3 regions of the Alteromonas infernus genome follow, and region 3 is predicted to be linked to each of the others. Evidence: predicted binding sites of a transcription regulator. Region 3 holds the regulator's gene; each other region holds the start of a gene.
What was found. Region 3 encodes FliA, which starts transcription of late flagellar genes. Its sites were predicted from a motif close to CTAAAGNTNNNNNNNNNNNNGCCGATA; they were not measured.
Positions count from the first base shown of each region.

Region 1 (3,281 bases), on a different contig from region 3:
CCAATGTATGATGAATCGATATTCCCACAGTAATCTGTGCGCATGGTCGTTGACCCCTGATAATTTCTCTTGCTCGGCACGTAGTAAATTCGACGTAATTTTAAACAGAGTTTTGGGCTTATTAGTTTGACTAATTTCGCGTAAACTCTCTGGCCAGTGAGTTGGCCCGTCAGCTACATGCATAATGTAATGATTTAAAGGCCGCATAGTATAAACAAATGCTTGCTAAAGCCCAATGACAAATATGCACAATTCAGCCATATCCCGCGGAAATCTCTACATTGGTTTGCCAATGTGGCAACACAGCCACTGGCCCAATACGTGGTTCGCGAATTATCCGAAGTCAGATAACGCCCTTTCGATTTATGCCCAAGAATGTAATACGGTGGAAGGAAATACCACGTTTTACTCTCTACCTCACCAAGACGCGGTGATACGCTGGGCTAACTCGGTGAACGATGACTTTCGCTTTACCTTTAAATTTCACCAAAATATAACGCATGTGCATCAACTGCAGCACTGTGAGGAAGAAGTTGCCCAACAGCTTTCACTGCTAACCCCTCTTAAAGACAAATTAGGCGTGATGATGCTGCAATTGCCCGCATCGTTTGGCCCAGATAAACTGGGCGTATTGGAACAGTTTCTCGCAGCCCTGCCCACTGAACTGAATGTAGCGGTCGAGGTACGCCATTTAGCGTTTTTTGCCAAGGGTGATGAAGAAAAAGCGCTAAATCAGGTTTTAATTCGCCATAACGCTAACCGCATAATTATGGATACTCGGGCGCTTTTTACTGGCCCCTGTAATAATGCGCTGCTTGAAGAGGTAAGAGACAAGAAGCCTAGGATGCCAGTTAATGTGATTGCCACCGGCAGTACGCCTGTAGTTCGGTTCGTTGGAAACGATGTAGACGATGATAACCTTCGCTGCTTAACGCCGTGGGTAAAGAAAGTCCATCAGTGGCTAAATGACGGGAAAGACGTGTATTTCTTTTGCCATCGCCCCGATAACAAAGACGCCCCTTGGCTTGCCCAGCAATTTATTGATTTATATAACTATCAAGCATCGTCACGTGCTTTTAATAACCTCTCGATAAAACACCAGCCTGAGCAAAACCCTTTATTCTAAATGCATAGTATTATTCTAATTAAACTGTAAACTAGTGGGTCTAGCTTTTCATATTTAGATTACCGCGATAGACTTTCAATGAACCATGAGTATGAAAAGGCGCGTCTTGCCGCGCTTGAATCGTTAGATATTTTAGACACGTCCCCCAGCGAACAGCTCGATGCATTAACGAAACAAGTACAAACAGAATTTAAATGTAAAACCTGTCTAGTTAGCCTTGTGGCAGAAGACCGCCAATGGTTTAAATCTCGACAGTGTATGGATGCAACAGAAACGCCACGTAATATCTCTTTTTGTACTTACGCGATTGCTGAAGAAGAGTATTTGATAGTCCCTGATGCCAAGGCCGACAAAATATTTGCGAATAACCCCTTAGTTACGGGTGAGCCCTACATTAGAGCGTATGCCGGATTTATATTGCGTAACAAGGATGGCTATGAATTAGGTACGCTTTGTTTACTTTATGACGAGCCTAAAGCGTTTTCTAGTGACAACATAGACACATTAAAACAGTACGCACGTATTACTGAAAACATTATCTTTTCAGAGCATTTGCAATAGTTTAGTGTTAGTCAACGCAATAAAAACAATACGTTTTGTGGTATTTGATTAGCCATAGATAACACGCTTATATTGGCTTGTTGCATTATTGAAAACCGCGTTTCTTCGGACGTAACGTTGGCATAGTCCGACTGTGTAACTTGCGCGTTCGCTCGTTCAACGTTTACGCTTGTATTAGAACGGCCTAATTTAGACCTAATATTTGATTACTAAGGCGCGTTGAAATTTGTAAGCCAGCGGCATCATCACTAGCGTTATTGATGCGAAGCCCTGAAGTAAGTTGCTCGAAAGAACGACTAAGCCCTTTATTGACGCCAAATAAGGTATTAGTGGCCTGCTGCGCTGCCACGTTGGTATGCAAAAACATAGTTGATCACCATATACATAACACCTTATATAAAGATAGTCGATTACGGCTGGCGATCAGCGTGGCAGGTCAAAAAACATACTAAAGAACAATTAAGAAAAACTAACGGCGGTATTTAAGCTATCTGGCGCGCCGTTAGTTTTTAAAGAATTAAAAGTTAACTACCTGAAATCGGCCGCATTTAACTCATGTTTTTTCATAAGCTTATGCATATCTGTGCGGTTTCTACCAGCCAGTTCAGCGGCCCGCGTTACGTTACCGTCAGTCATTTTTAATAACTTATGTAGGTACTGCTGCTCGAAGGCATCTCTCGCTTCGGTTAGTGTTGGCCAGCTTTGCTTGGTAGCAGACAGTGCCTGCTCAACAAGATGAAGCGGGATCACCGGCGTTTGCGTTAATGCTACACACTGCTCTACAACATTGACTAATTGACGTACGTTACCCGGCCAAGATGAAGTTACCAGCTGCTGCATAGCGTCATCAGAAAACTGACTAACGTTAACACCGTGGCGCTGCGCACTTTGCTGTAATAAAGAACGCGCCAACAGCGGAATGTCTTCGCTACGAGATTTTAGAGACGGAAGTTTTAAATTCACCACGTTTAAGCGGTAATACAAGTCTTCTCTAAACGTGCTTTCTTCCATTTCCTTGTGCAGGTCTTTGTGGGTGGCTGAAATGATACGCACATCGATGTCGACATGTTTACTACTGCCCACTGGGCGTATTTGACGTTCTTGGAGCGCTCTTAACAACTTCACTTGAAGCGTCATGGGCATATCGCCGATTTCGTCTAAAAATAAAGTGCCGCCGTCGGCTTCCCTAAATAACCCGGGATGAGCGGCAACGGCTCCAGTGAACGCGCCTTTTGCGTGACCAAATAACTCTGATTCAAGAAGGTTTTCTGGCAATGCGCCACAGTTAATGGCAACAAATGGTTTATCGCTTCTATTGCTAGCCTTGTGAATAGCATTGGCTAACAGCTCTTTACCCGTGCCGCTAGCTCCGCTTATGAGCACTGACACTTCCCGTTTAGCTATACGAAAAGCTTGGTCTAATACGTTGAGCATTTCTGGAGAACGAGTAATGATATCTTTCGCCCAGTCTCCCGGCTGCGCAGCTTGAGACTGGCTTAACGCTTTTTGAAGTAAAGTGCGTAGTTCGTCGTGATCCACAGGCTTAGGTAAGAAACCAAAAACGCCGCGCTGCGTTGCCGCCACTGCATCGGCA
Region 1 covers NZ_CACSIG010000044.1:32,319-35,599, reverse strand. Annotated here, with positions in the region: gene aspS (aspartate--tRNA ligase) at 1-44, opposite strand, end outside; gene ACX5J7_RS11480 (DUF72 domain-containing protein) at 245-1,126, shown strand; gene ACX5J7_RS11475 (GAF domain-containing protein) at 1,205-1,687, shown strand; gene ACX5J7_RS11470 (flagellin) at 1,699-1,887, opposite strand; gene ACX5J7_RS11465 (flagellin N-terminal helical domain-containing protein) at 1,872-2,054, opposite strand; gene ACX5J7_RS11460 (sigma 54-interacting transcriptional regulator) at 2,216-3,281, opposite strand, start outside.
Region 1: a site for FliA is predicted at 2,158-2,184, ahead of ACX5J7_RS11465 (flagellin N-terminal helical domain-containing protein). Genes of this name have one in related genera too.

Region 2 (3,281 bases), on a different contig from region 3:
ACGACGGCTACGATGAGCGCTTTATGCGTATGTGGACCTACTATCTAAAATACTGTGAAGGCGGTTTTTTAGAAAGAACGATTAGCACGGTTCAGCTTGTCATTTCTAAGCCACACTGTAGAGAAGAACTCGCTCGGGTTTAGTGCAGTTGCTTGTTTAGTACAGCAAAACAATAAAGCGGCGCTGAATTCAGCGCCGTTGTTGTTTATATTTAACCCTTATTCATAACGAGTAACGACACAACGCACTAACGCCTACTCATCCACCACTGATATCGGTTTAGATATCATTGGCTTACCCTGATTAATGTTTATTTCAACCCGACGATTTTTCGCCCTGTCGGCGGATGTGGTTGCGTTTTCCACAATAGGGGCAGTATCGGCTTTTCCTACTACCGACATGCGGCTTTCATCAAAGCCAGGGGCTGTACGCATGGCTTCTGCCACGGCAACTGCACGTTGTGAAGATAGGTCCCAGTTTGAGCGATATAACTCATTAGCAATATGCTGACCATCGCTGTGCCCTGAAATTTCAATTTCTCCCGGCACATCAGCGAGTAGCGTACCGATTTTTCTTAAAACGGGCTGAAACTGCGGCTGTAAGAAAGCTGAGCCCGCTGAAAACGAACCGTTCTCACGAATTCGAATAGTAAGCTGCTGACCTAGTGACTCCATTTCAACTGAGCCATCTAAAATTTGTTTTTCTAACTGTTGCGCCACTTTCTTCATCAATTCAGCCATTTGCGACTGATCAGTGCTCTGTTCTGCCGAAGAGGACGACTGGGTTGCGGTTTGTTGCGATTGACCGCCCCGCTGTTCGCCGCGCTGCTTCTGACGACCGCCCGCTGAGTCCTCATTTCCGGCCTGGAACTCTAGCATCTGTTGTGTCATTTCATTGGTTTGCTGCTGAATAGATTCAATAGGCGTAGGATCAGGTTTACCCGGACGGAATTCCATAGCAATAACGCTTGTTCCCTTGGGAATATCCTTTACTTCAATTTTGTTCTGTACGCCGAAAGCGAACTTCATTGAGCCCGCTATCTGTTTAAACTTAAGTACGTCCATTTCAGAAAATGAGAGCAGAAGTACGAAAAAGCACATAAGCAATGACATCAAGTCAGCGAAGGTTCCCATCCAAGCTGGCAGCCCCTCGGGGGGGCATTTGGGGCATTCTTCTTCAGCCATTACTCTTCCTCTGCGCTTCCGCGTTTACTCGCCGCAAGGTAATTCTTTAGTACTCCCTCTATCACCCGAGGGTTCTGACCATCTGCGATACCGACTATTCCGTCAAGAACAAGGCTCTGGTTTAGCTTTTCCTCGCCGGCGCGCACTGACAATTTAAATGCAATTGGCAAACATATAACATTGGCAAAGAAAGCACCGTAAAGCGTGGTAAGTAGTGCAACCGCCATCGCGGGCCCAATTGCTTTTGGGTCATCCATATTAGAGAGCATGGCTACCAAGCCGATCAGTGTACCAATCATTCCCATTGCCGGTGCAATATCACCCATGCCTTTGAAAAATGAAGCACCAAAATCATGGCGTTCGGAAGTCATTGAAATATCTTTAGCGAGAGTCTCTCTGACTACTTCAATATCATGGCCGTCGACCAGCATATCGACGCCTTTTTGCATAAATTCGTTTGAAATTTCCGCCTCTTCTAGCGCAAGGAAGCCACCTTTTCGCGCGGCATCTGCCATTTCAACAATTTTCTCAATAAGCTCTTCAGGCGATTCAATTTTGAACATGAAGGCCTTGCCTGCAATTTTACCTGCGCCAAAAAACTGACCTAACGTAAATTGTGACAAAACAACGAATAAGGTCCCCCCGAATACGATAAGTATTGACTGGACGTCGATGAACATGCCCAAGCTGCCGCCTAAGATCATAGCCATAACTATGAAACCAATGGCGCCCAACATACCTATGACGGTTGCTAAATCCACTCACTCTTCCCCATTTATGCGCAGTCAGTGCTGTTGATGTACAATATTCTATCGGCAATAGATAGAAATACTAAAACGACATTATTGAAAAATATCACATTTATTTGTTTTTTATGAAGTGTAGGTGGCGTTAAATACGCTAGCTACACCTTCTATAACCCTATTTCATTATCGAGTTTATATGCCTAAAGCGTTTATTCTAGCGTTACGTTAGCACGCTAAAGAAAAAAGACACCTAGCAGTAGCATGGAATATAGCACAAAATGGTTAAATGCTGCTTTTTGTACTGCATGAAAAAAAAGCGATATACCGGTGATATGGGCGATATAGAGACAAACCATTTGACCCCTGTGCAACCCTCGGTTAATGTGCGCGGTATACGTATTTTGGCCATTAAAATGAGTGTTTTTATGACGACAGAAAAAGTATCCGCGTCTTTCGAAGAAACGTTATCAGAGTTAGAAGCCATCGTTAACGAAATGGAAAACGGTGATCTGCCGCTAAATAAAGCACTGGAAAAGTTCGAACGAGGCATTGCCCTCTCTCGTCAAGGTCAACAATCTCTTGAAAACGCCGAACAAAAAGTAAAGATATTGCTTAATGAACAAGGCGAAGACACCCTTCACACTCTACCTGAAAGTGAACAACCCTAATTTGTTCATTTTTACATTACAGGCAACCTATGAATTTTTCTGCTTTGCATCAGCAAGTTAAACAGCAAACTGATGCATCTCTTCTTACTCTGATTGATGAACTACCGGATTACGCACCGCGCCTAAAAGACGCTATGCGTCACGCGCTGCTTGCTGGTGGCAAACGCATGCGTCCGCTGCTAGTGCAAGTTGTAGGAAATACGCTAGACGTCCCTAAAAAGGACCAAATGGCTATTAGTATGGCCATTGAATGCGTACATGCCTATTCTCTCGTTCATGACGACTTACCGGCCATGGATGATGATGACTTGCGTCGCGGTATGCCTACCTGTCACATCGCCTTCGATGAAGCAACAGCGATATTGGCAGGTGATGCATTACAAGCACTTGCATTTACCGTATTAGCCGATGCACCTTTGGGCACCTACGCTCAAGCCAAACGCCCTCAGCTGTTATCTGTGTTAGCTAAAAGTGCCGGCTATGTGGGCATGTGTGGCGGTCAAGCCATCGATTTGGCCAGTACTGGCGAAAGTATTTCTCTTGATGAATTAAAACGGCTGCACAAGTTGAAAACCGGGGCTTTACTGCGCGCGTGTGTTGAAATGGTGGCTATAGTAAGTGAAGATTTATTGCCAGAGGCAAAAGTTGATTTAATGGCTTACGCTGCAGATATCGGGTTGGCG
Region 2 covers NZ_CACSIG010000045.1:66,898-70,178, reverse strand. Annotated here, with positions in the region: gene ACX5J7_RS11880 (SAM-dependent methyltransferase) at 1-143, shown strand, start outside; gene ACX5J7_RS11875 (flagellar motor protein MotB) at 255-1,184, opposite strand; gene pomA (flagellar motor protein PomA) at 1,184-1,945, opposite strand; gene xseB (exodeoxyribonuclease VII small subunit) at 2,356-2,598, shown strand; gene ACX5J7_RS11860 (farnesyl diphosphate synthase) at 2,628-3,281, shown strand, end outside.
Region 2: a site for FliA is predicted at 1,995-2,021, ahead of pomA (flagellar motor protein PomA). Genes of this name have one in related genera too.

Region 3 (3,281 bases):
CTACAATGAACGAGACGCATGGGTGTATCTTCTTAACCTATTGGCTAATCGCATAAATGTGACAGGAAACGATATACTTAGTGCGCAAGGTGCAGTTGCCTTAGTCGGACCGACGGGCACAGGTAAAACAACGACGGTTGCAAAACTAGCTGCTCGCTATGCACAAAAGTACGGTGCAGATTCAGTAGCAATGATTACCATAGATACGTATAGAATTGCGGCCTATGAGCAGCTCGCGACATACGGAAAAATTATTGGTTGTACGGTGAGAAAAGCGCAGACTAGTGAAGAACTTGCGGATTTATTATTCCAACTTCGTCATAAGCGTCTAGTATTGATTGATACGGCAGGGTTTAGCCAACGGGATAGCCGTTTAATTAAACAGATTAAGCAGTTTGATAATGGTCAAATGCCAAAAGTTAAAAAATATTTGGTAGCGCAGGCAAATACACAATATCCTGCCCTACAGCGCATCATTAAGGCTTATGATGATATCGAACTAAGTGGCTGTATTTTCACAAAGTTAGATGAATGCTACTCTTTAGGAGAGGTATTGAGCGCTGCAGTTGAATATCAACTGCCGGTTAGTTATGTCACCGACGGTCAGAAAGTACCTGAAGACATTAAGATTGCGGAGGCAAAATCTTTAGTTTCTGCCGCTGCAAAGCTTTATAAAAAGTACGGTTTGAATCATACTAGTAGCAACAACGCAATTAAAACAGCATAAGCAGTATGATTGACGACCAAGCGAGTAGCTTAAGAAAAATGAAGCAATCACGGTTAATCAAAGTTATCGCCGTCACCGGAGGTAAAGGTGGCGTAGGTAAAACAAACATTACGCTAAACACCGCTATCGCTATGGCGAAGCAGGGTAAGCGAGTTATGGTTCTCGACGCCGACCTCGGGCTGGCGAACGTAGACGTAATGCTAGGTTTGCGGGTTGAGAAAAACCTTTCCCACGTGCTATCTGGCGAGTGCACGCTTGATGAAGTGTTAGTCACCGGCCCCCACGGTATTAAAATTGCGCCTGCCACCTCTGGCACGCAATCAATGGCAGAATTATCGCCAACGCAGCACGCGGGTCTTATCAGAGCCTTTAGTGAATTGCGTTCGCAAATCGATGTACTCATCGTAGATACCGCGGCCGGTATTTCAGACATGGTGTTGAGTTTTTCAAAAGCTTCTCAAGACATCATGGTAGTGGTTTGCGATGAGCCCACCTCGTTAACTGACGCCTATGCCTTAATAAAGATTCTTAATCGTGAGCACGGTGTATTTCGCTTTAAAGTTGTGGCGAATATGGTTCGCGATGTACGGGAAGGTCAGGAATTATTTAGCAAATTAAGCAAAGTGACAGGGCGTTTTTTAGATGTTGCACTAGAATTAGTGGCAACCGTACCTTTTGATGAGAATATCCGCAAAGCCGTGAGAAAACAAACGGCTATTGTTGATGCGTATCCGGGTTCTCCCGCCGCTGTTGCGATTACTCAGCTTGCGAGTAGAGCCCTTACGTGGCCCATTCCGGCACAACCGGGCGGTCACCTAGAGTTTTTTATTGAACAACTCGTTGCAGAAAAAGCAGTAGGAAGTCAGCGTTGAACAGCAAGGCCGCCGCTTATCGTCAACAAACCGATAAATCGCAGTTAGTCGAACGACATGCGTCATTGGTTAAGCGCATTGCGCATCACTTGATTGCGCGATTGCCGGCCAGTGTTCTTGTTGATGACCTGATCCAGTCGGGTATGATTGGTTTGCTAGAAGCTGCGCGTAACTTCGACGGGTCGAAAGGCGCGAGCTTTGAAACTTTCGCAGGCATTCGCATTCGTGGTGCTATGTTAGATGAGATACGTAAAGGCGATTGGACCCCGCGTTCAGTACATAGAAATGGACGTGCTATTACCGAGGCTATTTCACAGGTAGAGAGCGAAACAGGCCGCGATGCGAGAGATTCTGATATTGCTGATAAGCTTAATGTAAGCTTGCAGGACTATCACCAAATGCTTAATGAGGTTAATGCGGGAAAGCTGGTAGGTATTGAAGATTTAGGTGTGTCGGAAGATGTAATTACTACTGAGCAGAGTAGAGGTAGTGATGCGCCGCTTGAAGATTTAATGCAAGGCGCGTTTCAAAAAGCGCTTGCCCATGCCATTACGACATTACCTGAACGAGAAGCAATTGTTCTTTCACTGTACTATGATGAAGAACTGAACTTAAGAGAAATTGGCGAAGTTCTTGATGTTAGTGAGTCAAGAGTCAGCCAAATTCACAGTCAGGCCATGTTAAAACTCAAATCACGAATGAAGTCGTGGCAAGCTGACGAAGAATAGAAATTAATAACAATTAACCCCTCATTGGAGGCTATTTTGGACAAAAGCATGAAAATTCTTGTGGTTGACGATTTTTCAACCATGAGACGTATCATCAAAAACCTGCTTAAAGATTTAGGTTTTTCTAACATCCAGGAAGCGGATGACGGAAGCACTGCATTGCCTATGCTGCAGCAAGGTGATTTTGATTTCGTTGTTACCGATTGGAACATGCCAGGAATGCAAGGTATCGATTTGCTGCGCGCAATAAGAGCCGACGACAAACTTAAGCATTTACCTGTACTAATGGTAACTGCAGAAGCGAAAAAAGAGCAAATTGTTGCCGCTGCACAAGCGGGCGTTAACGGCTATGTCGTTAAACCATTCACCGCTGCAACTTTAAAAGAAAAATTAGATAAAATTTTCGAACGTTTAGGTTGATCCAGACGCTCACCAGATAAATGAGGTTTACTGGATGACAACGAATGTAAACGTTCCAATTTCGTTAGAAGAGGCCAAACAGCTTGTCACCTATCTGGAAGAAGGTGACAACGCGTCTGCTAACGCTCTACTTGAAGCTGCCTCAATGAAGGAAAACGTTGAGCTATTTGCTGAAGTAGGAAAGTTAACGCGTCAACTCCATGACGCGTTAAATAATTTTCAAATTGACGACCGCATCAAAAACTTAGCTACCGACGATATTCCCGATGCACAATCCCGCCTAACCTACGTAATTGAAGAAACCGAAAAAGCAGCTAATACTACAATGGACGCTGTGGAAGCGAGTATGCCGATAGCGGAAATGCTGTCGGCGCGTATCGAAAAAGTGATGCCTGAGTGGAAAAAGCTCATGAACCGCCAAATCGAGTTGGGCGAGTTCAAAGCGTTATGTGCAGATTTAGACGAATTATTGGAAGACGGTTCGCTTCAGTCAGCTAAACTTACACAGTTACTTACCGAAGTATTGATGGCTCA
Region 3 covers NZ_CACSIG010000031.1:177,543-180,823, forward strand. Annotated here, with positions in the region: gene flhF (flagellar biosynthesis GTPase FlhF) at 1-727, shown strand, start outside; gene ACX5J7_RS08235 (MinD/ParA family protein) at 733-1,599, shown strand; gene ACX5J7_RS08240 (RNA polymerase sigma factor FliA) at 1,596-2,327, shown strand; gene cheY (chemotaxis response regulator CheY) at 2,364-2,747, shown strand; gene ACX5J7_RS08250 (protein phosphatase CheZ) at 2,782-3,281, shown strand, end outside.